DNA from 4 places in the Companilactobacillus sp. y65-5 genome. Region 2 is predicted to be linked to each of the others. Evidence: predicted binding sites of a transcription regulator. Region 2 holds the regulator's gene; each other region holds the start of a gene.
The links. Region 2 encodes NrdR, which represses ribonucleotide reductase genes. Its sites were predicted from a motif close to ACACNATATATNGTGT; they were not measured.
Positions count from the first base shown of each region.

Region 1: nrdJ (ribonucleoside-triphosphate reductase, adenosylcobalamin-dependent) is a predicted target of NrdR. The motif match lies at 3,823-3,838, and genes of this name have one in related genera.
Region 3: nrdH (glutaredoxin-like protein NrdH) is a predicted target of NrdR. The motif match lies at 5,784-5,799, and genes of this name have one in related genera.
Region 4: nrdD (anaerobic ribonucleoside-triphosphate reductase) is a predicted target of NrdR. The motif match lies at 3,194-3,209, and genes of this name have one in related genera.

Region 1 is NZ_BAAJOA010000008.1:130,912-138,834, reverse strand. Features, by position in the region: gene AC27FM_RS11740 (ferric reductase-like transmembrane domain-containing protein) at 1-540, shown strand, start outside; gene AC27FM_RS11735 (cyclophilin-like fold protein) at 556-1,581, shown strand; gene AC27FM_RS11730 (alpha/beta hydrolase) at 1,643-2,470, shown strand; gene AC27FM_RS11725 (NAD(P)-dependent alcohol dehydrogenase) at 2,486-3,538, shown strand; gene nrdJ (ribonucleoside-triphosphate reductase, adenosylcobalamin-dependent) at 3,870-6,110, shown strand; gene AC27FM_RS11715 (ABC transporter ATP-binding protein) at 6,290-7,372, shown strand; gene AC27FM_RS11710 (carbohydrate ABC transporter permease) at 7,365-7,923, shown strand, end outside.
Region 2 is NZ_BAAJOA010000004.1:127,315-135,237, forward strand. Features, by position in the region: gene AC27FM_RS08635 (MFS transporter) at 1-663, shown strand, start outside; gene polA (DNA polymerase I) at 762-3,419, shown strand; gene mutM (DNA-formamidopyrimidine glycosylase) at 3,448-4,275, shown strand; gene coaE (dephospho-CoA kinase) at 4,272-4,865, shown strand; gene nrdR (transcriptional regulator NrdR) at 4,887-5,369, shown strand; gene AC27FM_RS08660 (DnaD domain protein) at 5,381-6,763, shown strand; gene dnaI (primosomal protein DnaI) at 6,766-7,674, shown strand.
Region 3 is NZ_BAAJOA010000005.1:159,197-167,119, forward strand. Features, by position in the region: gene AC27FM_RS10015 (DUF1440 domain-containing protein) at 642-1,154, shown strand; gene AC27FM_RS10020 (MFS transporter) at 1,162-2,487, shown strand; gene AC27FM_RS10025 (hypothetical protein) at 2,604-2,981, shown strand; gene AC27FM_RS10030 (C40 family peptidase) at 3,134-3,841, opposite strand; gene AC27FM_RS10035 (guanylate kinase) at 4,069-4,626, opposite strand; gene AC27FM_RS10040 (DUF2187 domain-containing protein) at 4,711-4,911, shown strand; gene AC27FM_RS10045 (LVIS_2131 family protein) at 4,960-5,595, opposite strand; gene nrdH (glutaredoxin-like protein NrdH) at 5,880-6,110, shown strand; gene nrdI (class Ib ribonucleoside-diphosphate reductase assembly flavoprotein NrdI) at 6,113-6,484, shown strand; gene nrdE (class 1b ribonucleoside-diphosphate reductase subunit alpha) at 6,471-7,923, shown strand, end outside.
Region 4 is NZ_BAAJOA010000004.1:794-8,716, forward strand. Features, by position in the region: gene AC27FM_RS07980 (hypothetical protein) at 1-658, shown strand, start outside; gene AC27FM_RS07985 (ABC transporter ATP-binding protein) at 677-1,366, opposite strand; gene AC27FM_RS07990 (ABC transporter permease) at 1,369-2,430, opposite strand; gene AC27FM_RS07995 (TetR/AcrR family transcriptional regulator) at 2,431-2,955, opposite strand; gene nrdD (anaerobic ribonucleoside-triphosphate reductase) at 3,297-5,516, shown strand; gene nrdG (anaerobic ribonucleoside-triphosphate reductase activating protein) at 5,452-6,033, shown strand; gene AC27FM_RS08010 (heavy metal translocating P-type ATPase) at 6,172-7,923, shown strand, end outside.

The sequences.
Region 1 (7,923 bases), on a different contig from region 2:
TTTCCAGAGATTTCTAAAGAAGCACATCCGTTTTCTGTCACTAATGACACCCTGTCTGCACCGAATCTAGTAGTCTTTACGATTAGGGAATTAGGCGACTACACGAAACAGATTGCAAATTTAAAAGTCGGTAGTCCAGTCAAAGCTGAAGGACCGTTTGGTAGATTTGAGTCGATCGTGGAACAAGACTCTAGACCGTTAGTATTGATCGGATTAGGAACGGGAGTTGCTCCACTGATGAGCTTAGCAGCAGCGTATCATGATCAACGTAAAATACACGTATTGTGGACGGTACACAGTGCCGAAGATATGTTTTTTGATGAGGATTTTAAGAATTTAGAAAATAAAGATTTCAAATATCACGTACAGGTCGGTAGATTGACTAAGTCACAATTACCCGATCTATTGGATTTAACCGAAGTCCAGAATGCCCGCTTTATCACGGTCGGTGGGTCTAAGGCTGTTTTAGAAGTAGAAAAAATGTTAAAAAAAATAGGCGTTCCGTCGGAACACCTAACTGATGAAAGATTAACTATGTAGAGGAATGGTGACAAAATGAAAAAAAGAAATTTATTGATTACGATGATATTGATACTGGGATTGGTTCTCACAGCTTGTTCACAAAAGAGTAGTTCCAAGACAGCTTCATCATCATCAGCCGTAACGGCTACTAAAACTAATAGCAACGCTAAGAAAACGTTGATCGTGTACTATTCGTTGACTAATAATACTGATACTTTAGCAAAGAAGATTCATAAGGTAGGAGATATAGATATCGTTAGGATCGATGCCAAAAAAGCTTATCCAACTGATGACAATGATTCTATTAATAGCCGTGTGAAACGTGAAAGTCAGAATAATCAATATGATCAGTTGACTAATGTACCGAAAGATCTAAATAAATACGATACGATTTTGGTAGGATATCCTATCTGGAGTAATGATATTGCATATCCAATTCAATCATTTTTGTCACAGAATGCTGACAAGTTAGCTAATAAGCGGATTGTTCCATTCAGTACCAGTGCAATGGCAGATTCTGCAGCTATCAAGCAAACGAATAATACAATCAAAAAACTAGTTCCACAGGCAACTATTGCCAAAGGCTTGAACTTGACGTCTGGTGATGCTAGTTCTAAAAGGATTCAGAATTGGTTAGATGCAAATGCCTTCGTTCAAAGGACTAAGTCTGAAACCAAAAAAGATTCATCTGCCAGCACAGCTATTAAGGTAGAGATAAATGGCCGTAGTTTTGATGGCTATTTGAATGATTCATCTGCCAGCCAAGATTTGATCAAGTCACTCCCACAAACATGGACTTTTAAGACTTTTGCCTCAGGTTATCCTGAAAAGTATGCCAAACTTGATAGTGCCTTGAATACTGCGGGGATGTCAGGTGATGATCCTAAGAGTGGAGATATTGATTATAATTCAAACAATCAGAGTTTATTCTTATACTATGGTCAAGTAGGACAATTCGATGAGCTACACAATATCGGTCATATAACATCCAATGGTTATCGTCAATTTATCAAATCTCAATCAGGAAAAATTACAGTTAAAATTTCGGCTGTAAATTAGTGTAATTATGAAGAAAAATATCATTTTATGGATTTCAATGATTATATTAGTGGTGTTAGCCATGAGTGGATGGCTATTTTATCAACATCGAAGTCAGACATCACAATCAACTAGTGAAAGGAGCCAACAGATGGATTATCAAGTAGAAACAGTGCATGTAAAATACAATAATAAAAATTTGTATGGCAAGTTATATCTTCCTGATAACGATCGAAGAAGATCAGCCCCAACAGTGATTCTTTCACACGGTTTGACAGGTACCTATGAGGATACTTCGGTCTATGCACGTCCCTTAGCACGAGCTGGATATGTCGCATATGTATTTGACTTCAGTGGTGGAAGCGATAGTAGCCGAAGCACTGGGAAGACGACGGACATGTCGATTTTTACTGAAGCTGATGATCTAAAGGCTGTCATCGATCAAATTACGAAGCGACCAGAAGTAGATGCTTCACAAGTTTTCTTGGCAGGATTGAGTCAAGGCGGAGCAGTCTCAGCTATTGTGGCAGCTGAATTAAAAAATAAAATCAAAGGTGAAATATTGTTATATCCAGCACTAGTCATCCCTGATGAAGCAAGACAGCGATTCAGTAATGTTAATCAAATTCCTAAGACAGTCGATAATTATATGACCGTAGGACGGACATACTATAGTCATTTACTAGATTACAATATTTGGGATCACATCAAGGGTTTTCAGGGGAATGCACTCTTGATCCATGGAAGTGCTGACGATGTGGTTCCGGATAGTTATTCTAAAAAAGCAGCCAAGGTCTTGCCACACGCCACAGTAAAGATAATCAAAGGCGCTGGACACGATTTCTATGGAGCTGATGCCCAGTTAGCAACCAAATATATGTTAAATTATATGCGTAATAATACTAAATAAAAGAAGGACAATCTCATGCCAGAAATAAAAGTTAAAGCTTTAGAAGCCAAAAGTGCCAAATTTGATTCATTCCATCATACAGTCATTACTCGTCGAGCTTTGAAAGCGGACGATGTGGCTATTGACATCAAGTATTGTGGAATATGTCACTCAGATATCGCCCAAGTAGAAGGCATCGGAACTGCCTTTGACCATGCGATCGTACCGGGACATGAAATATCCGGTATCGTCAGTGCGGTGGGTTCAGAAGTTACCAAATATAAAGTTGGTGACCGAGTAGGTGTTGGTTGTTTCGTAGATTCTTGTGGTGAGTGTAAGTATTGTAAGGCAGGACAAGAGCAATTTTGTGAAAAAGGTTTTGTTTCCGTCTTCAACACGCCTGATTATGAGGGAAAAATCACTCAAGGTGGATATTCTCAATCACTCGTTGTTAAGGAACATTTTGTTTTGAGGATTCCGGACAATTTAGACTTAGCTGAAGCCGCACCTTTACTATGTGCTGGCATCACAACTTACAATCCATTGAAGCGCTATGGTGTTGGAAAAGGTACGAAAGTTGCTGTTATCGGTCTAGGTGGTTTGGGTCATATTGCTGTTCAATTCGCTAACAAGCTAGGTGCTGAGGTGACCGTCTTAGGGCATTCAGAGAAGAAGCGAAACGAAGCCAATCAATTTGGTGCCACTGGTTACGAGATCCTCAAAAATTCAAGCGACTTCGATAAGCTCAATGGAGAATTCGATTTTATTCTTAATACGACTGCCGTGGCACTCGACCTAGATGAATATCTTAAATTATTGAGCGTCAATGGAATCTTTTGTTTCGTAGGATTGACGATGGATGAACAAAAATTCAATTTATTCAGTATCTTCAATAAACAAGGTACTATCACGGTTTCTAATGTTGGTGGCATTGCTATGACACAGGAGATGTTAAACTTTGCGGCCGAAAATGATATTCACCCAATGATCGAGATGATCGGGATAGACGATGTGTCTACGGCTTATCAACGTATTATTGACAGCGATGTTCATTATCGCTTTGTAATTGACATGTCCACTTTGGAATAGAATATCTAAACTACCACAAAAAAATATTTTAAAAAAGACTTGAAATTATGCAAAATAGCCTAATTAAATTTATGATTGCTTATCAAGCGATAAGCATATTAGAATGGTAGTTGCGGATTTAAAATATCAAGTTGAATTGAATTATGTCAAAATTTAATTCCAAAAAAAAATTTTTATGAAAACAAATTTATAAATAACGTAATTGACGGTGTTTATAGTTATGAAAATCAGGTTCACTTATTTGTTTAACAAACACTACATCTTGTTATATAATTCGAGATGAGATACCATATATAGTGTTATTTCTAAGCAAATGGAGTGAAGCAATATGATGAACTTATTAAGAAAAATCAAATTAGACGATGAATTTATCGACGAAATCAAAGCAACGGTGAAACCACATTGGGGAGAACTTGGCTGGGTAACTTATAAACGTACTTATGCGCGTTGGATCCCAGAATTAGGACGTACCGAAAATTGGTCAGAAACTGTTAAGCGTGTTGTTGAGGGTAACATCAACCTTGACCCACGTTTGAAAGATGATTCATTGACAGAAGAACAATATCAAGGCTTGGTTAACGAAGCTAAAGAACTATACAAGTTAGTCTACGGATTAGCAGCCACTCCATCAGGTAGAAATCTCTGGATCTCTGGTACTGAATACCAAGATCGTAACGGAGACGCTCTGAACAACTGCTGGTTTATTGCAATCAGACCACAGAAGTACGGCGAAAGTCATATTCTTCCTAGTTATTTGACGGAAGATCAAGTTGCCGTATCAATGCCATTTTCATTCATGTTCGATCAATTGATGAAGGGTGGCGGAGTTGGCTTCTCCGTTGTTCCTAGCAACATGAAGCAAATGCCAGTTGTGGATAAGAAAGTTGATTTAACTGTTCTTATCAGCAAATCTAGCGCTTCTTACAAGGATTCTATCGAAGCCGGTGCGATTGATCGTGAAACATACTTGAAGGATCATGACATCGCTGACGTACGTTTTTACAAGCTTCCAGATACTCGTGAAGGTTGGGTCATTGCTAATGCTAATATGATCGACGCTCACTTTGCATCTACTAACGCTGAAGGTGTGAATGACGTTGTCCTAGATATTACTGATATTCGTCCTAAGGGTGCTAAAATCAAGGGATTTGGTGGTACTGCATCAGGTCCTGTGCCATTGATCGAGATGTTCTTTGATATCAATGAAGTATTGAATGGTGCAGTTGGTAAGCAACTTACATCAGTTGATTGTACAGATATGGGTAACTTGATCGGTAAGACGGTCGTTGCTGGTAATGTGCGTCGTTCAGCTGAGTTAGCTCTTGGTGGATCCACAGACGATGACTTTATCACTATGAAACAAGACCAAGAGAAGTTATATCATCACCGTTGGGCTTCAAATAACAGTGTTTCAGTTGATTCTAAGTTTACTAAGTATCAACCAATCGCAGACTCGATCGTTCACAATGGTGAACCCGGTATCGTCAATCTTGAATTGTCACGTAACTATGGACGTATCGCTGATGGTTACCAACCAGGAATCGATGATGCTGTCGAAGGGACTAATCCATGTGGCGAGATTTCATTGAGCAATGGTGAACCATGTAACTTGTTTGAAGTCTTTCCAGTGATTGCTGAGAAGCAAGGTTGGGAATTAGAAGAAGCCTTTAATCTAGCAGCAAGATATACTAAGCGTGTCACATTCAGCAGTTACGATTGGGAAGTATCACGCACGGCTATCCAAAAGAATCGTCGTATCGGTGTATCAATGTCAGGTATCCAAGACTGGATCTTAAACACATTTGGTAATCGTGTGGTCACAGGCTTTGAAGATGCTAAAGACCAAGACGGTGTAGCTATCAAAAAACCTATCTACGACCAAAGAATCGTTAAGAGATTCGATGACTTATACCACGCTGTTGTTGAAGCTGACGAGAACTACTCTGATGAGTTGAATTGTAATACTTCGATCAAGCATACAACGGTTAAGCCATCAGGTACGGTTGCTAAGTTGGCAGGTGTTTCTGAAGGGATGCACTTCCACTATGCCGGTTACTTGATCCAAAGAATCAGATTCCAAGACAGTGACCCGTTGCTTCCAGCTTTGAAAGCTTGTGGTTACAAGATCGAACCTGATATTTATACTAAGCATACAATGTGTGTCGAGTTCCCAGTGAAGGCTGTTAATGCTGACAACCCTAACTTCGCTTCAGCTGGTAATGTTTCTATCGCTGAACAATTTGCTACACAAGCATTTTTACAGACATACTGGTCAGATAATGCTGTCAGCTGTACAGTTACGTTCCAACCAGACGAAGCTAAGGAAATCGCTCCATTGATGTATCAATACAGACATATAACTAAGTCAACTTCACTACTACCATATAGTGGTGGTGAGTTGAAACAAGCTCCAAAGGAACCTATCAATAAGAAGATCTATACTGCTCGTGAGGCACTTATTAGTGGCAATGTTGCTAAGAAGTTTGCCGAAATGAACGATAATCATGATAAAAAAGATATTGAATTAGTTGATCAATCTGACTGCGAAAGCGGAGCTTGCCCAATTAAATAAAAAAATAATAGCCTCGATCGATGAAAATACTCATCGGTTGGGGCTATTTTTGTTATGAAAATGAATTAGTTTTTTTATAGATTATTTCTGAAAATTTACACAAACTTTACAATAAATAAAAATTAAATATACATCCTTCCCACATACTGAATCTACCGAAATTTAATGGGGTGAAGAATATGTCTACAATTTTGAATAAAGTATCAAAACGATATGATGAGACTAATATTATCTTGAGCGATGTTTCTGCTGAGATCGAAACGGGTGAATTCTTCGTTATCGTAGGACCTTCAGGGTGTGGAAAAAGTACATTATTGAGAATGATCGCTGGATTAACAGATATTTCTGACGGCGAGATCAGTATCGATGGCCAAGTCGTAAATGACTTACAACCTAAGGACCGTAAGTTAACGATGGTATTCCAAAGCTACGCACTATTTCCATTCTTAAATGTCTGGGATAATGTAGCCTTTGGACTAAAAGCTAGAAAATTAGACCAAGCTGAGGTTCATCAACGTGTTAACGATGCTTTGGATATGGTTAATTTGAACGAATTAAAGGATCGTAAGCCACGTGAGTTATCAGGTGGACAAAGACAACGTGTGGCACTAGCCCGTGCAGTTGCCAGTGACGCTAAGATCTGTTTGATGGACGAACCTTTATCAAACTTAGATGCACAATTGCGTGTGAAAATGCGTCAAGAGATTTATCAACTACAAAGAAAACTTGGAATTACTTTGATCTACGTTACTCATGATCAAGTTGAAGCAATGACGATGGCTGACCATATCATGGTTTTAAATGATCGCCAAGTTCAACAAATTGGAACTCCAACAGAGATTTATCAAGAACCTGCCAACGAATTCGTGGCTAATTTCTTTGGAACACCTCTTATCAATATCATGCCTGCTCAAAAGATCAATGATTATACATTGAACGTTGATGGTGATTTTGAAATCACTATGGATCAAAAGATCACTGATAAAGCCGCTAAGATCGGAATTCGCCCCGGTGAACTATCAATCGAAAAGGCAGATGAATTAACTGCTAACGCTACTGTTAAGAGTACAGAGTTCTTAGGTGACGAAACTATCGTATATGCAACTACTAATAGTGGTCATGACATTCGTATTTTGTTACCCGGTAAGGCAGTCTATGCAGCTTTTGAAAAGGTCAGCATAAGTTCAAGTAATGAAATTTTCTTATTTGATGCTTCAAATAACCGTATCGCGATCGAAACGGGGGATCTGGTCAATGCTTAAATCAACAACATCGACGGTAGTTGGATCTAAGGCAAAATCAAGAAGAAAACATCATACATTTTCGCTGAGTGCAAATGACAAATATTATGCAACCTTGTTCCTTGGTCCATCGCTATTGATCCTAAGTGTTTTTGTCTTTTATCCAATGTTTAGAACACTCTACATCAGTTTGTTCTTAACTAACACATTAGGTAAGACAACGGTATTCAATGGTTTAGGTAACTATGTAGAGTTATTGAGTTCGCCTGAATATATCGCTAGTTTAGGATCCACCTTGATCTACGTGTTCGCTGTTACGGTATTGACCGTTGGGATTGGATTATTGCTAGCCAATCTAGCGTCCAAGCGCCTTCCGGGTATTGGAGTGTTTAGAACTTTATACTCCGTAACGATGGGTGTATCTGTGTCAGTTGCTGCCATTTTCTGGCTCTTCATTTTTAACCCCTCAACCGGATTTTTTGCATTATTGAGTAATATGCTCGGTCTACCAGTTGTCAACTGGTTAACAGATCCAACTATGGCGATGTGGGCAGTTATCATTACTACCGTTT
Region 2 (7,923 bases):
TCCAAGACTACACGTCAACTGATTGATTTCTCGATTTTAAAAAATTCTGTGCTGAGTTTTAGATTATTTCATTATTTTGGTTTGCAGTTTATTAATATCGGTTTATCGTTCTTGCTTCCGATTTTTGCTCAAACCGTTTTGAAATTAGATTCAAGTCATGCTGGAATCATGCTTTTGCCAGGTTCTTTGTTAGGTGCTGTGGTTGGACCCATTGCGGGATCGTTATATGACAAAAGAGGTTCGACGATTCCAATGATCACAAGTGGAGTATTAGTTACTCTTGGTGCAGGAATGCTTTATGTATTTAGTGATAATTTATCGTTCATATTAATTATTTTATTATATTCATTATTGAGAATGGGCTTCAATTTCGGCTTTGGAACGGCACTGTCTGATGGTAGTATGCAAGTTCATGGTCGTAAAAAATCCGATCAAAATTCATTATTTAGTATGATGCAACAATATGCTGGTTCCTTGGGTACCAATGTGTTGTCTGTGATCATCTCAGCAGTGGCAATTACTAGCGGAACTAATAGTAATGTTGCGAATACCTTGGCAGGTGCCAAAATTGACTTTGCAGTATTGACAATTTTGGCGTCAGCAATATTAATTACAATTATTTATGTAGCAGTTAAACATCCTGATAATAAAAGTCTAGATTGATTCTAGGCTTTTTTGTTGCCACAAACTCAACAACTGTTACAGACGCAGTTAATTTGTTAAAATAATAGTGGTTAACTTCGTTTCAAATGGGAGAAAAAATGACGGAAAATAAAAAGTTACTTTTAATTGATGGAAATAGTGTTTCATTTAGAGCATTCTTTGCCATGCATAATGTTTTAGATAAATTTGTTTCGGGTGATGGTATCCATACTAACGCGCTGTATGCATTCAACAATATGCTGGATATTATTTTGAAGGATGAGAAACCGACTCATGCTCTCGTAGCCTTTGATGCTGGTAAAACTACTTTTAGAACTGAAATGTTTTCAGAGTATAAAGGTACACGTGCTAAAACTCCACCAGAATTGATGGAGCAACTGCCGCTTATTCAGGAACTATTAAATTTACGTGGCATCAAAACTTACGAACTCAAAAATTATGAAGCTGATGACATAATCGGGACGATGTCACGTAACGGACAATCTGAGGGCATGGATGTCACGGTTATCACAGGCGATCGAGATTTGACACAGTTGACGACTGACAAGGTGACTGTTCGAGTTAACGTCAAGGGTGTTACTGAAACGGAAGCCTATACGCCCGAACACGTTAAAGAAAAACTCGGTATTGACCCACAACAGATCATCGACATGAAGGGATTGATGGGAGATACTTCTGATCATTATCCAGGTGTTGAAAAAGTCGGTGAAAAAACAGCTATCAAATTATTAAATGAATATGGATCAATCGAGAACTTATATGACCACGTTGATGAAATGAAAAAAAGCAAACTTAAAGAGCATTTGATCAATGATAAGGATCAGGCATTTTTGAGTAAAAAACTAGCTACTATCAATTGCGAAGCACCAGTTGAGTTAGCTTTAGGAGATCTGGAATACCACGGTGACAATCAAGAACAATTGATCAAATTCTATCAGCGTATGGATTTTAATTCGTTCCTTGAGAGAATGAACGTTGATACTGGTGAATCTAAAGAAGAACTGGCAGACATTAAGTTCTCTGAGTTAAATTCCGAAGCAATTGAGATGATTACTTCAAGCAATAAACCACAAACAGTCATAGTTGAGAGCTTTGGGGATAATTATCATATTTCACCTATTATTGGACTGGCAGTTGCAAGTGAGGGCAGTTACTACGCTACGACTGATGTTTCTATTTTAGAAAATGATAAATTTAAAAATTGGTTAGCAAACCCTGATCAGGAAAAATATGTTTTTGATAACAAAAAAACCATAGCGTTATTGCATCGTTATGGTTGTGATTTCGTAGGCGTAAGCTTTGATATGTTGCTAGTTTCTTATTTGTTAGATACTAACGATAATAAGACTGACATAGGTATAGTCGCACAAAACTACGGACATAATTTACCAACTGAAGAAGAATTCTATGGCAAGGGTGTCAAAAAAGCCGTCCCTGATGATGATCAAATACTACTTAATTTCTTATGCCAAAAGGCAAATGTCATTGGTGAGCTACGCGATAAAATGCTAGTTGAGTTGAAGCAGAATGATCAAGATAGTCTGTACGACGAGATCGAACTGCCATTGTCAAATGTGTTGGCAAGCATGGAAATAAAAGGTGTCAAGGTTGATGCCAGCCGTTTACAGGAGATGCAAAATGATTTTGCCAAACGATTGGGCGATATTGAGCAGCAAATATATCAAGAGGCTGGTGAAGAGTTTAATATTAATTCACCAAAACAATTAGGTGTTATCTTATTTGAAAAACTAAAATTACCTGTTATCAAAAAAACAAAGACGGGCTATTCAACTGCGGTCGATGTCCTTGAAAAATTGAAGAGCGAATCACCAGTAGTACAAAAGATATTGGACTATCGTCAAATATCAAAGATAAACTCTACTTATGCAGTTGGTCTTCAAAAGTTCATTCAACCAGATAATCGAATCCATACGATTTACCAACAGACCTTAACTCAGACTGGTCGCTTGTCATCAATCGAACCTAATTTACAAAACATACCGATCAGAATCGATGAAGGTCGTCAGATCAGAAAAGCCTTTGTACCTCAAGATGACGATTGGGAAATGTTCTCGGCTGATTATTCACAAGTTGAATTGCGGGTCTTGGCACATATTTCTGGCGATGAAAATATGCAGGAAGCATTTAAAGAAGACTATGACATCCATGCTCATACTGCTATGAGAATCTTTGGATTGGATAGTACTGATGAAGTCACACCTGATATGCGACGTAAAGCTAAGGCGACGAATTTCGGTATCGTCTACGGTATTAGTGACTATGGTCTATCACAAAATATCGGTATTACTCGTAAAGAGGCCGCTAGATTTATTGATTCATATTTTGAACAATATCCCGGAGTTAAGAAGTACATGAGTGACATCGTTAAATTTGCTCGTGAAAATGGCTACGTTGAGACGATCATGCACCGCCGTAGATATCTGCCAGATATCCATTCTAAGAACTTTAATATTAGAAACTTCGCCCAACGAACGGCTATGAACACACCGATTCAAGGTAGTGCCGCCGATATTATCAAAGTTGCGATGATCAATATGCAAAAGATGATTGAAAAAGAAAACCTTCAGACTAACTTGTTACTACAAGTACATGATGAGATGATTTTTGAAGCTCCAAAATCAGAAATTCCTATTTTGGAAAAATTAGTTCCTAGCGTCATGGATTCAGCTGTCAAACTTGATGTTCCATTAAAAGTTGGTTCAGCCCATGGTGAAAGTTGGTATGAAGCTAAATAATAAAAATAAATAGAAATGAGTGAATAGTATGCCTGAAATGCCAGAAGTGGAAACTGTTAGACGTGGTTTGATCTCTCAGATCAAAGGCAAAGAGATTGTTAATGTAGAAATCAGATATCAAAATTTAATTACGGGGGATGTTCAACAATTCATTGATATGGTTACTGGTACTAGAATCTCAGATATCGGTCGCCGAGCAAAGTTTTTGTTGATCCATCTTGATAGTGGATTTACGATCATTAGTCACTTGCGTATGGAAGGTAAGTATCGAGTATCAGCCGATCCAGCCATGATTGACAAACATTCTCACGCTATCTTCACCCTAGATGATGGTCAAAAACTTATTTACAATGATGTGCGTAAATTTGGACGCATGCAAATTTGGCGGACAGCCGATCTTTCCACAAATAAATCAATTTCTAAATTAGGTCCAGAACCGTTATCAGCTGATTTTACATTTGACAACGTAAAACCTAGGATTATGCGACATCGTAAGGATATTAAAACGGTTTTGTTAGATCAGTCGGTAATGAGCGGGTTAGGGAATATTTATGTTGATGAAGTTTTGTGGAATGCTAAGATTCATCCCGAAACCCCTGCTAATCACATGAGTGATGAAGACATTGATAATATTATTAAATACTCTAACGAAGAAATGAAAATGGGTATTGAATCCGGCGGTTCGACTGTCAGATCATATCTCGATTCAACTGGCCATGCCGGGCACATGCAAGACTTCTTACACGCGTATGGCAAAGAAGGAACTCCATGCGATCGTTGTGGTACGACAATCGAAAAAATTAAAGTTGGTGGTCGTGGCACGCATTTCTGTCCAACTTGTCAGGTACTCAAATGAGCAAAATCTATGGATTAACAGGTGGCATCGCTGCTGGAAAATCAACGGTTCGGGATTTATTAAGAAAAAATGGATGTATAGTGTACGATGCTGATCAAGTCGCAAGAGATGTCGTTCAGCCAGGGACAGAGGGTTTGGCTAGTATCGTGCGGACATTCGGTGAAGATATTTTGGAGTCAGATGGTACGTTAAATCGAAAAAAATTGGGTTCGATTGTTTTCAGTGATAAAAATCAACTTAAAAAGCTAACTAATATCACTGGACCATTGATTCGCGAGCGTATTATTCATACAATGGAACAAGCTCGTAAATCAAGTGATAAAAAAATTGTTATATTTGAAATTCAATTATTATTCGAATCAAATTATCAAGGTTTTTTTGATGGCGTTATCTGTATATATTTGCCACAAGAAATTCAATTAAAGCGCTTGATGGAACGTGATAGAATTAGTGAAGAAGCTGCTATGAAGAAAATAAAATCACAAATGTCGATGGATGATAAGCGGCAGCAGGCAGATTATGTGATTGATAATTCAGGTAGCATTAATATTTTACAAACGGAAATTTATAACTTGATAAAAAAATTGTAATACGGAAAAGAGGCTGATGATATGATTTGTCCACATTGTCATCATGATTCGTCAAAAGTCGTCGACAGTCGCCCTAGTGATGAAGGTCGTGCTATTAGACGTAGAAGAGAATGCGAGTACTGCGGGACACGTTTTACGACATTTGAAAGAATTGAAAAATCACCATTGTTAGTGATCAAAAAGAATGGCAACCGTGAAGAGTTCAGTCGTGAAAAGCTGTTACGCGGTTTAGTTCGTGCAGCAGAAAAACGTCCAGTGACCATTGACCAAATGAACGAAATCGTCGATAAGGTCGAAAATCAAATTCGTGCGACTGGCGAAAACGAAGTGGGATCACAGACTATTGGCGAGTATGTTATGAAGATACTTGCTGATGTTGATGATGTCAGCTATATTCGTTTTGCCAGTGTTTATCGAGAATTCAAAGATATGAATGGCTTCATGAAGGAAGTTCAAGAGATGATGGCCAATGATGGATCAGAAGATAAATCTGAGAAAGATTAGGGAGTGCTCAATTGGCAAAAGAATTTAATTATGATCCGACAAAATTTACACCTTTGACGGGTTATTGGTGTTTGCCACACGGGCAAATAAATGATTATGATCGTCACGTTTTGACTGATCTTTATTTGCCGTTACTTGGCACACGTGCTTATAGCATTTATTTGTTACTATGGGAAAAAATCCCTAATAAGGAATTGATCAGTGAGCGTCAAAGTCACGCGGAACTCATGAGTTTGTTGGATATTGACCTCAAAACTTTTTACAATGAACGTATCAAGGCAGAAGCACTGGGATTGATCAGAGCCTACGAAAAACATGACGACATTGGTGATTACTGTGTATATCAGTTATTCGAACCTCTGTCGCCGCATGAGTTTTTTAATGATGACTTGATGAGCATTTTTTTATACGAACAAATTGGTGAAAATAACTATCACAAAATGGTACAAAAATATTCTCAATCAAATGATATTTTGAATGATGCTAAGGAAGTCAGCAAAGATTTCTTAGAAGTATTCCAACTCAGCAATGATGACTTGATAAATACGCCGTCTGAAGTTAAATCAGCACAGTCTGAATTTGATGATGTCGAGGAGCAACAACCGACTGTCAAAATATCCGCTAATGAGCAATTGGATTGGGAGTTGATTGTTGAAAGAATTGAACAGTTATTTAAAATTTCGAGAAACGACTTATTAGAGAATCAGGATTTGATCATCAGTTTGCATGCCTTCTATGGCATCGATGAAATGGCAATCATTAATTTGATTGGGCAAACCTGCGATATTGTCAATAACAAAATCGATCCCGTACGCCTAAAAAAAGTCGTCCAAGATAGATTTGAAAAAAATGCTAACATTGCGGTAAAGACTGCGAATAATCAAACTACAACCGATAACAATCAGTCTCCAATCGTGACTAGATTTAATCGTGCTGATGACTTGCTTTTACAACAAGCGAAGTCACTAGCACCGGCTGATTTTTTGGCAGCTGAGAAGAAGAAGAGTGGTGGATTCACAGGTACGGTGGAATCCAGAGCTCTACGTGATATGGCTATGAAAACCTACTTGTCACCGGCGGTATTGAACATCATGGTGGACTATATCTTACAAAACTCACCAACGTTGACGCTACCGTTGATGGAAACCATGGCTAATGATTGGCAGCAAAATAACGTTGAAACTCCAGAACAAGCTTTGCAGAGGTTACATGATTTCAAAACTAAATCTCGCAATCCTAAGCGGAGATATTCGAATAATCGAACTCCACGTAAAACAGAACAAGGTACTGATTGGAGCAAGGTTACCTCCAAGCCGATCAATGATAAGGATGCGCAACAAAAGCAGCAAGAATTACAAGAGAGACTCAGAAAATTGAGAAATAAGGATAATTAATCATGGAAAATTTAGGATCAAAACTAGCTGAATATTTAAATTCAAAAAATCTAACTGATGATTATCGTCGTTTGATGAGTCAAGCCATGAATGATCCTGACGTGCAAAAGTTTCTAAAGGAAAATACTGAACGCATTAGCTCAGAAGCAATAGATGTCAGTGCGGCTAGTATTTATGAGTTTTATAATCATAAAACACATCAAAATGAATTGTCGAAGGGATACTATCCACGACTAGTTGTCAGCAACCACAATATCGAGGTCGTCTACGTTCCTAATGTGAGAACTCAAGATGAGGAACGTAAGTCAAATTATGAATCCAAATTCGTGTTGCTTAATATGCCTAGTGATATTCGTAAGGCAACACTGGATGATTATGATGGTGCTGGTAGGACTCAAGCCTTGTCTGAAGCAATCAATTTCATCGAAAACTATTCTAATGACAAAATATTTACACCGGGATTGTACTTAGCAGGTGATTTTGGAGTAGGTAAAACTTATTTACTTGGGGCAATTGCAAATGAGTTGTTCAAGCAAGATGTCAGAACGACTATTATGCATTTTCCAACGTTTGCTATTGATATGAAAAATGCTATCGGACAAAATAATGTTTTGGAACGAGTTAACAAGATCAAAGGTTCTGAAATCTTGATGTTGGATGATATCGGGGCTGACTCAATGTCCAGTTGGATCAGGGATGAGGTATTGGGAGTTATCTTGCAGTATCGAATGCAGGAAAACATGCCAACATTTTTCTCGTCGAATTTTTCAATGTCTGAGTTGGAAGAACACTTGTCTACAAATCAGCGTGGAGAAGAAGAGCCTGTAAAGGCAAAGCGAATCATGGAGCGGGTAAAATACCTTTCCAAAGAGGTCATAGTAAGCGGACCAAATCGCCGCTTTTCAAAATAGATTTCCTATTTCGCTTGCAAAATCAATTCATAAATGTTTCAATAAGTGCATGAAAGACAACACTTCGGTTCTATTCAGGGAGGGTACGTATACTGAAAGCTTACCCATTACTGGAGCTACCACTTTCACTAACAACTGTATAATTGTCGGTTACTTTATAACCAAAAGAGTGAAAACTGTTTTTGTGCAGTTTTAAAGTGGGTGGAACCGCGTAGAAATGCGTCCCTGAAGTATGTATACATTTTAGTG
Region 3 (7,923 bases), on a different contig from region 2:
AAATAAGGGGATTAACTATTTAGGGATTTTTAATTTTTAAAGTTTTTATCTATTTTAAGTTTGGTGTTACGGTTAGTAAAATTTATCAATGCCATTCGGTCACCTCTTTGTTATTTGACTATGCTTAAATAATAACGCCCAATTATGAATAAACGATTGGGGAAGTACGAATAAATCAATAACAATTTGTGAAGTAATTGTGAGGGTCAGTGAACTAACCAACACAAAAACTCCTTTAGGACTAGTTCAAGCTATGAACTGATTTCTAAAGGAGTTTATTTTTTTAAAATATAAATCAGGGGGGAAATATATTTTACGTGTATATGTTTTTATATAGGGGTTTTATTTAATTAGGGGATTAAATAAATTAAGGGTTTTATCTATTTTGTGTTGTGTGAGTTTTTAAGAAAAAATTTATACGGGGTTGTAACTGAATACTAAAATTATCGCTCCATCCGGTCACCTCTTTGTTATTTGACTATGCTTAAATAATAACGTCTAATTATGAATAAATAGCTGGGAAAGTACGAATAAATGGGTAATAAAGTATGAAGAATCTGTGACATCTCGAGACCTATCACCTGAGTTATCGTAAGTCTTGTCCTATAATAAAAATAAATACGACCTCGAGGGGAGATATTATGAAATTAACAATTGAACAAAAACATGACTTAAAAGACGCCGTGATCGCTGGTACTGCCGCCGGTGTTATCTCTGGACTAGTAAAACTTGGCTGGGAAAATATCTTACCACCTAGAACTGCAGAGCGAAACTCGACTAATCCTCCACAAAAACTATTGCAGCAATTCGGCATACCAGAAAGGATCACACACGCTACTTATACTTATTCCGGTGAGAAACTACCTTGGGTCAGCTATTTGATGCACTTCGGCTTCTCAACTTCGTTTGCGATCATCTACGAAGTATTGTCGCAATACAAACCTTATATCCGAATCGGCGCAGGATCGATCTTTGGCTTAGCCATCTGGGTAGCCTTTCACATCGGTATCATGCCGATGATGAAGACTGTCCCTTCCCCAAAGGATCAACCCACTGAGGAACATCTGTCAGAGGCACTCGGTCACATCGCGTGGATGTGGACCAACGATGTTGTCGGTGCAGAAATCTACCGTCGCTTAAAAGCACAGAAGTAGGTGCACTATGAATAAATGGGTAACATCTGTTCCTGAACGACTGAGCTACGGTTTGAGCGACGCGGCTGATAATCTCGTCTTCCAAATGATGACGATGTATCTACTGTTCTTCTATACTGACGTCTTTGGACTAACACCTAATGAAGTAGCGATCCTATTCGTCGTCGCACGTACAGCCGATGTCTTCGAAAGTCTGTTGATCGGTGTAATGATCGACAACACACATTCAAAATGGGGCAAGAGTCGACCATTCTTCTTGTGGTTCTCCTTCCCATACGTCGTCTTCGCTGTTTTGACTTTTGTCACACCCAACTTCTTACCACATACAGGTAAGCTGATCTGGGCTTATGTGACCTACTTAGGTCTAGGATTCTTTTATACCGCGGTCAATCTACCGATCACTTCCATCTTACCTACGATGACTGAGAACGAAAAAGAAACGACCCTCTTAGGCGTTATCAGACAGTTCTTCGGTAGTTCCGTCCAGATTATCGTTGCCACCTTTACGATTCCTTTGGTTGCTTTCTTCGGACACGGTGACCAACAAAAAGGCTTCTTGATGACGATCGCCTTATTCGGATTGATCTCTTTGATCTTGATCCTCAATACTTTCTTTCACGTTCGTGAACGGTATACTAACGACGAGATCAACCATCAACCGATGTCAGAAGTTTGGAATATGCTGAAACAAAATAAACCTTGGATGGTCATCTCAGTGGTTATTTTCCTCTACTGGATGACTACTGCCATCAAGAATCAGACGATAATTTATTACTTCAAATACGTCCTCAAGAATGAGACTATGGTCTCACTCGCCAATAGCTTCACACTGACAGCTCTGATCGGTGTCATCTCGATCTACTTCGTCTCCGGTAAGATCGGCAAAAAAAATACCATGTTATCTGGTATCGGCACGGCTTTTGTAGGTCAATTAGTCATTACATTGGCAGCCTACACTGAAGACATTCCTTTATTATTCGTCGGTATCTTCGTCAATTCGATCGGTAACGGCTTCATCATCGGCCTAGTATCGATCATGATCGCCGATACGATCAGATACGGGACCGCGATGGGAATCCAAGCTGAGGGTGTCCTAGCTTCAACTGATGACTTTGGCGTCAATCTAGGCTTAGGACTAGGTGGGCTCGTTACCGCCGAATCACTCCAACTGACGGGTTACGTCTCCAACAAAACACAGTCAGCTTCGACTATCTCGGCTATTAATCTTAATTTTGCCATCATTCCGCTAGTCCTATACGTCATCATGTTCGTCATCCTACTAGCCTATAACGAAACTAAGATTCAAACTAAAATAAAAGAAATCACTAATTAAAAACAAATTATTAATAAAGGTCCTCGAAAAAATATAATACTTTTTCGAGGACCTTTGTTCGCATTTTCACAGAATCAGCCTATACTTAGCGTCATCAAAGTGTAAGAAGGTGCATTATGATGATGAATAAAACTATGGATAAGAATCTTGAAACAATAAATAAATACTTTGAACTATCAGATTTTGCTTCCAGCGATGAGCAAGCCGTCAATGATATCATTGATCTATTCGCGGACAATGCTACGATCTGCTCTGGTTTGGATGAAACGGCAACTAATAAAGAAGAAACAGCTATTTTCTTCAGAGCCTTCTTTTGTCGCAACAAACAATTAAAATACATCCACCATACTCAAACTTTGGAAAACTACTATCAAACTGAATGGTCGGTGGCTGGATTAAAAGATGACAATTCTATTTTTGCCTCACATGGTTTTGATTATTACCGTTTCGATGAAGATGGAAAAATAATTTCACTACTCATTGAGACTGCTTAACATCAATTGCCGGCTTCATTATTAATAACCTTCATCAAGCCAGTGGTTTCGCCACTGGCTTTTTGTAGCTAGAATTATTGAAGACGAAAACTGGTTTTTGGGTACAAAAAAAGATCGCCCGTGGCGATCTTGGATTTTAATTTTGAATTATCTTATAGAACTTTAACTGCAAATGAAGGCATGAAGTAGCTTGAGATACTTGAGATCTTAACTGATTGGCCTGGTTGTGGTGCAGCGATGTATTGGTTGTTACCTAGGTAGATACCTACGTGGTATGAAGCACCTTGGCTACCCCAGAACAATAGGTCTCCGGCTGAAGCTTGTGATACGGCTTCTGTTGTACCAGCTGATTCTTGAGCTACTGTGTAACCACCGATGCTCTTACCTGTTGCTTGTTGGTATACGTATGATGTGAAACCTGAGCAGTCAAATCCGGCAGGTGTCTTACCACCCCATACATAAGGTGTACCTAAGTATTGTTTTGCAGTATTGATAATAGCGTCTGTATCTGATTGTGTTGAAGTTGTGTCTTCAGCAGCGGCTTGTGTAATAGTTGCCATGTCTGTAACGTCTGAAGCCTTAACCCATTCGTTCTTACCAACATAATAGAAAACATTGCCAGAAGCGTCTGTAGCTGACTTACCAACAGCCCAGTCAGTATTTGCAGCAAGTGCACGACCAGTTGTCTTAGCGTCTGATGAAGCTGATGAATATAGAATTGTCATACTGTTTGTACGAACAGCTGTAGGTGCGACTGTATCAGCTTGAACTGTTGTTGCATTTGAAACGCCTAATCCTGTAACTGCTAATGAAGCTGCTGCTGTAAGTGTAACTAAACTCTTTTTAATTTTAGTATTCAAAATGTGAAATCCCCCGTAATGGTGTGTTTTTTTTAATTGTTTAAATTTTCTTAAATATTATTTTCTTATCACTCAACGATGACTATAATACACTTTGAATATTGCAGAATTGTTACAACAATTGTATAAGAATGTTACACTTTTTTATTCACAAAAATAAAAAGGCCATAAATGCTGTTATAACAGCATTTATAGCCTTTTTTTGTAAATTGATAAATTGCTTGATTTTAGGTTATTTTAAGAGATTTCATGATATTATCGACCTTTTTTTGAGTCAAATCGATGTTTTTGTTAACAATTTCGTACGAATTGCCCTTTAATTCATCCGGAATTTTGAGATCCCTTTTAAATTCTTCACTACTTATCCGCTTGCGTAATCGTTCGGGATCATCCCCACGTGTGTGCAATCTCTGTGCCACTGTGTCGATATCAGTCTCCAAAAAGATCACCACCGCCGTGTCATGATACTTTTGCTTGTAAGAGATAGCCCCGGCAGTATCTACTACGATACTCACGACATCTAGTCGCTCCCACATGGCATTTAGACTTTCTTCAGAGGATCCATACTGAAATCCCGAATACTCTACTTTTTCCAAATAGTGATTTTTAGGAAAAGTTTCATCCGTCTCAAAATGATAATCGATCCCGTCGACTTCCCCGACCCTAGGTGCCCTAGTAGTATGGGTGATCACGGCGGGAATATTATATTTTTTCTTTAAATATTGGCTGATCGTCGTTTTGCCAGTACCACTAGCACCGGTAATCACAATAATTTTTTTATCCATAATGTACCCTATTTATTGAATTATTTCTTCTACTATACTATTATACTAGTCTGTTAAGTAAAAAATCCTAGGAGATTTATACATATGAAAATAGAAGATTTGAAGGTCGGAGAAATATATAATTGTAAAGTGGATGAAGATATGGATTATCCATTCGAGGGTAAAGTTGAAAAGGTCTATGAACATTCAGCTTTGATGGAAATCGTCAAGAACGATCCTAAAGATGACACTAACAAGATGGAATTGAACAATAAGATCGTTGTAAGTATCAACAAGATCAAATAATATGTGTAAAAATTAAGCTGAGACAAAATTGTCTCAGCTTTTTTGATGCTATTCTTTTGGTACTTCAACATTGATGAATGATCGAGCTGGAACTCGTAAGACGCGGTATTCCACCGCAAAGCGACCAGCTCTAAGTCCTAATCCATTGATGAAATTATTCTTATACTTTGCATTAGCAGTAATAACATAGGCATACTGATACTTAGCATCCATCTTTTTGATCTTATCCATCGGCCAACTCATATGCATGCCAGAAATATTGAACGGCAACGTTGCATCAGAGATCGTCGCATTGTGACTTGAAACAGTGTAAGTCGAGTTGTTGACCCAATATTGGTAGACATCATTGTCACTATGATTGTCTTTTTTATTGATCTTGACGTAATAACCTTGACCATCAGTAGTAGTTTGCACGATCATCGGTTCATACTTATAAGACATTTCAATGTCATTCTTATCCTTCAGATCAACTCTGGAGAACAAGGTCATGTAGAGCATTGCACTCACTGCAAAAATAACTACGATTATTTCCAAAAAATCCACCATGATAGTTTTCCAAGTGATGCCACTCTTTTTGACAACTAATATTTTTAAATGTCTGTTTCTAATATTAAATACCACAAAGACCAATAGTGCGATAACTATGACCCACGCGATAATTCCCACAAAATTCCAAGAACTCATAATCTTCTCCCTACTAAATTATTGTCTTTCATTTATTTGTAATTTTAACTGAAAAACATATAATAGTCATTACGGTAATTTTACCACGAAAGAACTCAATTTAATAAAAATCAGAATGTTAGATATCAGATAAAAACTGTTAGAACAGTCTTTCATCACACATTATGATGTATATAAGATTTTATCAAATACTACATATTGTGTTTTTTCACGAAAAGGTACTAGTAATGGTATATTGAATGTTTTATACTATATAAATCAACAACACGAGGGAGCGACTGATTATGAATAATGTAATCGTATATAGCAAGAATAATTGCATGCAATGCAAAATGACGAAGAGATACCTTAAGGAACACAATGTTTCTTTTACTGAGCACAATATCAATCAAGAACCACAATATCTTGATTACCTAAAAGAACAAGGCTACCAAAGCGTACCAGTAGTTATGCCTGAAAATAGCGAACCAATCGTCGGGTTCCGTCCAGATAGTCTCAAAGATCTCATAGATTAATGATCGATCTCGCCTACTACTCAATTACTGGTCAAACCAGACGGTTCATAAAGAAGACCGGTCTAAATAATCACGAAATAAACGACGCCGATCCTTTCTACGAAATGGGTCGGCCTTTTGTTTTGATAGTTCCAGCTTACGACGATGATATGATGGATCCAGTAATTGATTTTTTGCAATACAAATCCAACGCCAATAATTGTATTGGTGTCGCCGGTGGCGGTAATCGTAATTTCAACACGCTTTACAATCACACGGCCATAGATATTGCCAACGGACTTGATGTGCCAGTCGTCTTTGAATTTGAATTCAATGGTACCGATAAAGACGTCAAAAACTTTAAGAAAGTAGTGAAAGACCTTGGGACTAAATAATCTCGATACAACAAAAGTAACTTACTTCAAATTAAATAATGAAATCAATATTCCCGTAGACGGTAAGATTCCTTTAAACAAAGACCAAGATGCTATCGAGGCCTTTTTTAATGAGAACGTTGAGCCGAATACCAAGCAATTCGCTTCACTGAAAGAACATCTCGACTATTTAATAGCTAACAATTACATTGAAGAAGAAGTCGTTTCTGAATACCCCTTCGAGTTTATCGAACAACTCTATCAGCAACTGATGGACAAACACTTCCAATTCAAGTCCTTCATGGCAGCCTACAAACTCTACAACCAATACATCTTGAAGACTAATGACGGCGACCTCTATCTAGAGAATTACGAAATGCGTATCCTTTTCAACGCCCTATTGTATGCTCATGGCGATCAGAAATTAGCCACTGACTTGGCTGAAGAAATGATCGCCCAGCGTTATCAGCCAGCTACTCCATCTTTCTTAAATGCTGGTCGCAAGCGCCGTGGTGAATACGTATCTTGCTTCTTGCTTCAAGTTACAGATGATATGAATAGTATCGGTCGTACGATCAACAGTGCCCTCCAATTGTCACGTATCGGTGGCGGAGTTGGTATCACGCTCTCTAACTTGAGAGAATCTGGTTCACCGATCAAAGGTGTCAACAATTCTTCATCTGGTGTATTGCCAGTAATGAAATTGCTAGAAGATAGTTTTAGTTACAGTAATCAACTCGGCCAACGTCAAGGTGCCGGTGCAGTATACTTGAACGTCTTCCATCCTGATATCATCGACTTCCTATCCGCTAAAAAAGAAAATGCGGATGAAAAAGTTCGTGTCAAAACACTCTCTCTAGGTGTCATCGTCCCTGATAAATATTATGAATTAGTTCGTAACAATGAAGATATGTACTTATTCAGCCCTTATTCCGTGGAAAGAGTCTACAACAAACCATTCTCATACATCGATATCACTAAAGAATACGACAAGATGGTACAAGATGATCGCATCAAAAAGTACAAGATCAGCGCACGTGACTTGGAAGATGAGATCAGTAAGTTACAACAAGAATCTGGCTACCCTTACGTGCTGAACATCGACACTGTCAACCGCGATAACCCGATCGATGGCAAAGTCATTATGAGTAATCTCTGTACCGAGATCCAACAAGTTCAGACACCATCTGAACTCAACGATGCACAAGAATACGTTAAGATGGGAACTGATATCAGTTGTAATCTGGGCTCAACAAATATCCTCAACATGATGACTAGCCCTGACTTTGGTAAGTCGATCCGTTCAATGACCCGTGCACTGACTTTTGTCAGTGATGCGTCAGATATCCAAGCTGTTCCGTCGATCGTCAACGGTAACAAGCGTAGCCACTCGATCGGACTAGGTGCTATGGGTCTCCATACTTTCCTAGCCATGAATCACATTGAATACGGTTCAGACG
Region 4 (7,923 bases), 130 kb from region 2:
TCCGCATGCCTGGGATTTGAGCATCGGAGTAGTATCGATGATTGGGTTATTAGTCTTACTGATGTATCAATTACAGATTCATCGCAATCTATTCCCGCTGAGTCTTGCTTCGATCAATCGCGGAGTAGTGATGAACTTCGTGCTACTATATACCATTTTTGATAGTAGTTTGAGATTTGGCTTCAGTACATTATTGACTATTTATTTGATATATTTAGCAGGTTTTGAATTCGGACCATTTTTGCTGAAGAAGTATCTATACTTGCGCTATCCATTATTGATTTTAGGACTATTAATGTCATTTTTTAATTGGACGTATTTTGTTGGTATTTTACTGTGTGCGATATTTGTCGGTTCTGACAATTCGATCCTCAATAATTCACTGTACAATGCTCCAAAAATCGAATCCGAACGAGCATTTTTAATAAAATATCAATTGTCCGCGATTGGAAATATTTCGCAACAGTTGTTTTATATGATGATTGTCTACGTGTTAGGGTATATTTACCGAGTTGATGTATTGAACTTCTTTAATGTCAATGGAACTGTCGATTCAAAGCTGTTATTGATCGTCAGAATTGCAGTCACAACTGGAGTATTGATCTCCGCCTGTGCCACATACTGGACTACTAAAACAAAAAAAGTTGAAAGCAAATAATTTTGCCTTCAACTTTTTTTAAGCAGATTTCATGTCATTATTCAAAGTCATCTCGCCATCCATTATTTGATAGACATTATCTGCGAAGTCTATCAATCTCAAATCATGTGTGACTACGATAACGGCAGTATCTTGTTCACGCGCTAGTGATTGCAGTATCTTACCGACTTCAACGACACGTTCACTATCTAAGGCGGCTGTCGGTTCATCAGCTAGAACGATGTCAGGCTTAGTATATAGTGCTCTGGCGATAGCCACGCGTTGATTCTGACCTCCTGATAATTCAGCAGGATATTTGTTTTGCAGTTCTTCTATATCCAACTTTTTCATCAGCGCCTTTAATGATAAGTTAGTAAGATTATGGTTCTTTTTGACTTTTCTGACTAACTGGAATTGTTCGTTGACGGTTAAGTATGGAATCAGATTATAGGCTTGGAGCACGAAACCAATTTTGTTCAAGCGCATAGCGTCACGCTGTTTGTTAGACATTGATTTGACGGCGGTACCTTCAAGCACAACATTGCCAGTTGACGGCGTTTGTAGACCGCCAGCGATGGTCAAGAAGGTACTTTTGCCAGATCCAGAAGGACCGATGACTAGATTTACTTCACCTTTTTTGGCTGTAAAATTGATATTTTTCAGAACATGAACACGGCTTGAGCCAGTTCCAAAGTATTTGTTGATGTTATTCAATTCTAATGTTGTCATTATTATCCTCCGATTACACTTACTGGGTCGACGTTTAAGATTATTTTGATAGGAATCAATGATCCTAGGAGGCCGGTCAAGACTAAGCCCATTCCGACACCTGACAAGATAGGTATATTAAAGCTCATTGGGACTGCGGCGGGCATTGCCAGTGCCGTTATAGAAGTCAATGCAGCACCGATGACTAATCCACTAATAACCAGGGTTACTGATTGAGTTATAGTTGCACCGACTAGTGTTTTAGCAGGAATACCTTGGGCTCTAAGTACTGCGTAGTTCTGGATTTTTTGAATCGTTAAGATATATAAGAACACCGCTATAACGATGAGTGAGATTACCATCAAAAAGGCGATCATAAAGGTAAAGGTTGAATTCTGTGCTGAATATCCCGGCAATTTGGAGACAAAAGTCGATTTGGAATAAGTCTTTAATTGCTTGTCAGTAGTTTTGAAATTGGTATTTTTGGAGACGATGGCGCTACCGACAAATTGCTGGTCGATATTCTTGAGTGTGTTCCAAACAGAAATGTCACCATATATTACAGGTGCGATATTAAGTTTGGCATTTTTAGTGAAACCAACGATAGTGTATTTTTTATCAGATGAGTTGAATTTGATTTTGTCACCCAACTTGTAGCCGTCCGTCTGAAATTTATCGTCAACGACGACTTGATTGCTATTATTGACTTTGTGACCTGATGAAAGGGTGATGTTTTTAGCGATGAATTGATTATCATGGAGTCCCAAAAATTGTGCGGATTCCTTAGTTTTACCAGCTTTTTTTGCTACAACCGAAGCCTGCCCGATATATGCTTCTTTAGAGCTAAGTTTAGTATTCTTCGTCTCATCTTTAGTGATCAATGATTGGGACATACTGATATTAGAGTCCTTATCCAAAATGACACTCTTGATATTCCATGAATCGATCGCATCAGTATTTTGTTGTGCTAATCCCATTGCTAGGCTAGTTAAGATGAAGATCAGATAACAGATCAAAACTATCATTCCGATGATCAAGCCGTATCTGACTTTTTCTTTTTTAATTTCTTTCAGTGATAAAAACATTTATTCGTCCTTCTTTGCTAATGTACGCAAGACATTAGAGAGTTTGTTTAAAATCATTTCTTTCGCACTGGGATCGATCATTATTTGTTTGATTGCATCGTGAATAATGACCTGCGTCGCCCATAAATATTCATTTCCATTTATCAAATGATTATCAAAAGTAGAAATAAAAAAACTTTCGTTGTAGAGCATGTGCATTTTGACAAGTCCAAAGTAGCGACTGTCCGTGCTCTCATCAACAAAATCTTTTGTTTGTTGGACATAAGTATCTGGATCGTATTTCTCAGTATCGCTAGTCTTGATATTTTGGTGTATTTCACGTAAGGCCTGATGGTATAAAAACTCGTATGAGTCTTTCAGATCATCAAAATACTTATAGAAAGCACCGCGTGCGATTCCTGATTCTGCGACGATTCGTGAGACTTGTGCATCTGCCAAAGTATGATTGGTGAATTCATTCAATAGTGCATCTAATATACGAGATTGTTTATCTTTATTTAAGTTTTTAAATCGTTTAGTAACCATATTCTCTCCTCGTGACACCGTGTCACTTTTTGTATATTGCAATTATGCGTGTGCGTCGAAACTTTGTCAATGGATTTCACTTAACTTCCGATAAGTGAAAAATTATTTCATATATTATTGGCATAAAAATTAAAATATCCAAAATAATTAACTAAATTAAATCCTTGATTTTTTAGGTGCTTTTTGGATATATTAAGAAGGTTGATTAGATAAAAAATAATTTATCGCTCATAAGTTCGTACTACATATAGTGTTGTAGTACTTCACATACATACAAGATGTTGATTTTAGTTTCTGAGACCCATATAATAGAATCATTATTCAAAAAGGTTGTGTGTGATATGTACGAAGTAAAAAGCCAAAATACACTGGATACTTTGAAGAGTATTCCAGTTCTAAAGAGATGTGGGGATAAGACAGAGTTTTATCCATACAAAGTAGATTTTGTTCTAAATAAATTGATTGATGATCAAAATACAATCAAAAAAATTGAAGATGACTTGGTATATAAATATCAAGATTCATTTGTCATCGAAACTTCTCAATTGCATGATGAAATTGTCAGCTTATTAAAGAAGTATCACTTGGTCAGTCAGGCTGATGAATACCAAGAATATTACGATGCTGAACAACAAAATTTTCAAAATGCTACCAACGTTGAAGCCAATATCAATAAATTATTTGGTAACAATGAGAGAATCGTCCATGAGAATGCTAACAAAGATAGCAATATTTTTAACACACAACGTGACTTAGAGGCAGGGGTTGCCAGCCGTGCCTTAGGTCTAAAAATGTTACCTGAGCTAGTAGCGAAGGCACATTTACGTGGTGACTTGCATTGGCATGATTTGGATTACTCACCAGTGACTCCAGAAACCAACTGTTGTTTGATCGACTTCGATGAAATGTTCGCTAATGGTTTCAAGATCGGTAACGCTTGGGTTTCATCCCCAAAATCTATTCAAACTGCTACTGCTCAGATGTCACAGATCATCGCTAATGTTGCTTCATTGCAATACGGTGGCTGTTCAGCTAATAGAATCGATCAATTACTAGCTCCATATGCAAAACTCAATTATGAGAAGCACATGAAAGATGCTCAAATTTGGGTTGCCGAAGAAAAACGTGAAGCTTTTGCAAAAGCTAAGACTAAAAAAGACATTTATGATGCAATGCAGGCCTTGGAATACGAAATAAATACACTTTATTCCTCACAAGGTCAGACACCATTTACAACTATCAACTTCGGTCTTGGTACTAACTGGATCGAACGTGAGATTCAAAAGTCTATCCTAGAAATCAGAATCAAAGGTCTAGGTAAGGAACACCGGACGGCAATTTTCCCTAAATTAACTTTTACTGTTAAGCGTGGACTTAACTTGAATCCAGAAGATCCTAACTACGATATCAAAGAATTAGCTTTGGAATGCTCAACAAAACGGATGTATCCTGACTTGTTGATGTATGACAAGATCAAAGAAATAACCGGTAGTTTCAAGACACCGATGGGTTGTCGCTCATTCTTACAAGGTTGGAAGGATGAAAATGGCAAGGAAGTTAATTCCGGTCGGATGAACCTAGGTGTTGTAACAGTCAACTTACCTAGAATCGCCTTGGAATCACACGGTGATGAGAATTTATTCTGGGAAATATTCGAAGAAAAAATGAAGCTTTGCAAGTTAGCACTAGAGTATCGTGTTGAACGTACTAAAGAAGCTAAACCAGAGAATGCACCATTGTTATACATGTATGGTGCCTTCGGCAAACGTCTAAAAGCAGGTGAAAGCGTTGATGAATTGTTCAAGAATCAACGTGCTACAGTCTCACTAGGTTACATTGGTCTGTATGAAGTATGTACCGAGTTCTTCGGTAATCAATGGGAAGATAACCAAGAAGCACATGACTTTGCAGAAAATATTGTTAAAGCATTGCGCGACAAATGTGCTGACTGGGCTAAGGCAAGTGGCTATCATTATAGCTTGTATTCCACTCCAGCTGAATCACTAACTGATACATTCTGTCGTGATGATATCGAAAAATTCGGTAGAATCACTGATATTACTGACAAAGAATACTATACGAACAGTTTTCACTATGATGTAAGAAAGCATCCATCTCCATTCGATAAACTCACATTCGAAGAGATCTTTCCACACTATGCTTCTGGTGGTTTCATCCACTATTGCGAATACCCTAATTTGAAACAAAATCCTAAGGCACTAGAAGCCGTTTGGGATTGGGCATACGATCATGTCGGCTATCTGGGAACTAATACTTCGATCGACCAATGTTTCAAGTGTGGTTTCAAAGGTGAGTTCAATTCAACTGCACGTGGTTTTGTTTGTCCACAATGTGGTAATAGTGACCCACAATATTGTGATGTTGTTAAGCGTACTTGTGGTTACTTAGGTAATCCACAACAACGTCCGATGATTCATGGTCGTCACGTTGAAATCGCATCACGTAAGAAAAATATGACACCGGAGATGATACAAAATGCCGCAAGGTACGAAAGGGCCAAACAATCCGACTCCCAAAGAATGGCTGGCCAAGGATCTTAGTCAGCAGTACATTGCTGATTACAAACCATTTAATTTCGTTGATGGTGAGGGCGTTCGTTGTAGCCTATATGTCAGTGGTTGTCCATTTCACTGTCCGGGATGTTATAACGTTGCCGCCCAGAATTTTCGCTACGGTAAGCCGTATACGCAGGAGTTAGAAGATCAGATCATAACGGACATGAGTAAGGATTACGTCCAAGGTCTGACGCTCTTGGGAGGAGAACCATTTATCAACACCCAAGTATGTCTGAAACTATGCAAACGAGTTCGAGCTGAGTTTGGGGACACAAAAGATATTTGGTCCTGGTCAGGATACACGTGGGATGAACTACTGAAGGATTCGGATGACAAGCTAGAATTATTGTCTTTGCTCGATATTTTAGTCGATGGTCGTTTTTTGCAGGACAAGATGGATTTGACTTTACAATTCCGTGGAAGTTCTAACCAACGAATTATTGATGTCAAAAAATCATTAGAAACTGACCGAGTTGTTATCTGGGATAAATTAGTTAAATAAAATCGCTCTACCTTAGTCAGGTAGGGCTTTTTCTATACCAAAAGTATATTGCTAGTATGTGAAGTTGGCATAACAATGCAAGAATGTATTAACTATCTGACTTAAATGTTATCTTAAAGTTAAAGGAGGAGTACAAAAATGAATTCAGATAAATTAAAACTGTATAGTACTTTATTCATTGGTTTAGTGGCTTTAATCTTAGAATTTTTATTCGGTAAGCCCCTTTATGCTCAAGTCATCATCAGTGTCTTAGGACTAATATTGGCTTTTATCATGTTCGTTGATATGGTCAAAGTCCTCAAGACGGGAAACTTTGGGGTCGATTTATTAGCTATCACCGCAATTGTTGCGACGATCGTCCTCGGGCAGTATTGGGCTGGCTGGATAGTATTATTGATGCTGACAGGTGGAGATACACTTGAAGAGTACGCATCTAATAAGGCTAAGAGTGAACTTAAAACACTGTTAGATAACACACCGTCACAGGCACACTTGTTAGTAGATGGTGATGTGAAGGACGTGGATATCGACGATGTCAAAATTGATGATGTTTTATTGATTCGTCCAAAAGAACAAGTGCCAGTTGATGGTATCGTCATCGAAGGAACCTCAGAAGTCGATGAATCATCACTGACAGGTGAGTCGGTACCTGTAAGTGTAGCAGCTGATTCACACGTCATGTCAGGTTCGATCAATGGTGAGACATCTTTCAAGATGAAGGCCGATAAGATCGCTGCAGATAGTGAGTATCAAGCAATCGTCAAACTAGTTAAAGAGTCAGCTTCTAATCCAGCTCACTTTGTTCGTTTAGCCGACCGCTACGCCGTACCATTCACGATCATTGCATATGTTATCGCGGGTGTAGCTTGGTATTTGTCAAAAGATCCAGTAAGAATTGCTCAAGTACTGGTAGTGGCTTCACCATGTCCCTTGATATTAGCAGCCCCTATCGCCTTTGTATCAGGGATGAGTCGTACTAGTAGAAATGGTATTATCGTTAAATCAGGAACAGCATTAGAAAAAATTTCGTCCGCCAAGTCGATCGCCTTCGACAAAACGGGAACGATCACGCGTGGAAAACTCGTCGTGGATGAATTTAAACTACAAAGTAGTTTCGACCAAGATACTGTGTTGAGATATGCGGCTTCGATCGAACAAAACTCTAGCCATGTTATGGCGCAGGCCATTATTGACTATGCTACTGATCGTGGATTGAAATTGATAAACGTTAATGATGCAAAGGAGATCACTGCTCAAGGAATCTTAGGTACGATCGACGGTCATATAGTCAAAGTCGGTCAAGCAGAGTTTGTGGCTGATGACATTCATGATGAAGTCAGAGGTTCAGGAGTATATGTCTCGATTGACGATGAATATGCAGGTGTATACAGCCTGATGGATCAAATCAGACCAGAGTCTAAGTCAACGATTCAACGTCTGAAAGAGTTTGGCATCCATAACGTCTTGATGATCACTGGAGACAAAAAAGAAGCAGCCGATTTGGTTGCTTCAGAAGTTGGGATAACTCAGACATTTCCCAATAGTCTGCCCGAAGATAAGGTCAAAATCGTCAAGGGATTAGATAAGAGCTATCATCCTACGATCATGGTCGGAGACGGAGTTAATGATGCGCCCGCCTTGGCTCTGGCCGATGCCGGTATTGCTATGGGTTATAAGGGAGCTAATGCTGCCAGTGAATCTGCCGATGCCGTAATTCTAAAGGATGATCTTGGCAAGGTCGGTGATGTCGTTAAGATTTCACGTGACACGCTCAAAGTTGCTCGTGAGGCGGTTTTGATCGGTATCTTTATTTGTATCATCTTGATGGTGATTGCCGGATTCGGTTTGATACCAACGATCATCGGCGCCATGTTGCAAGAAGTCGTCGAT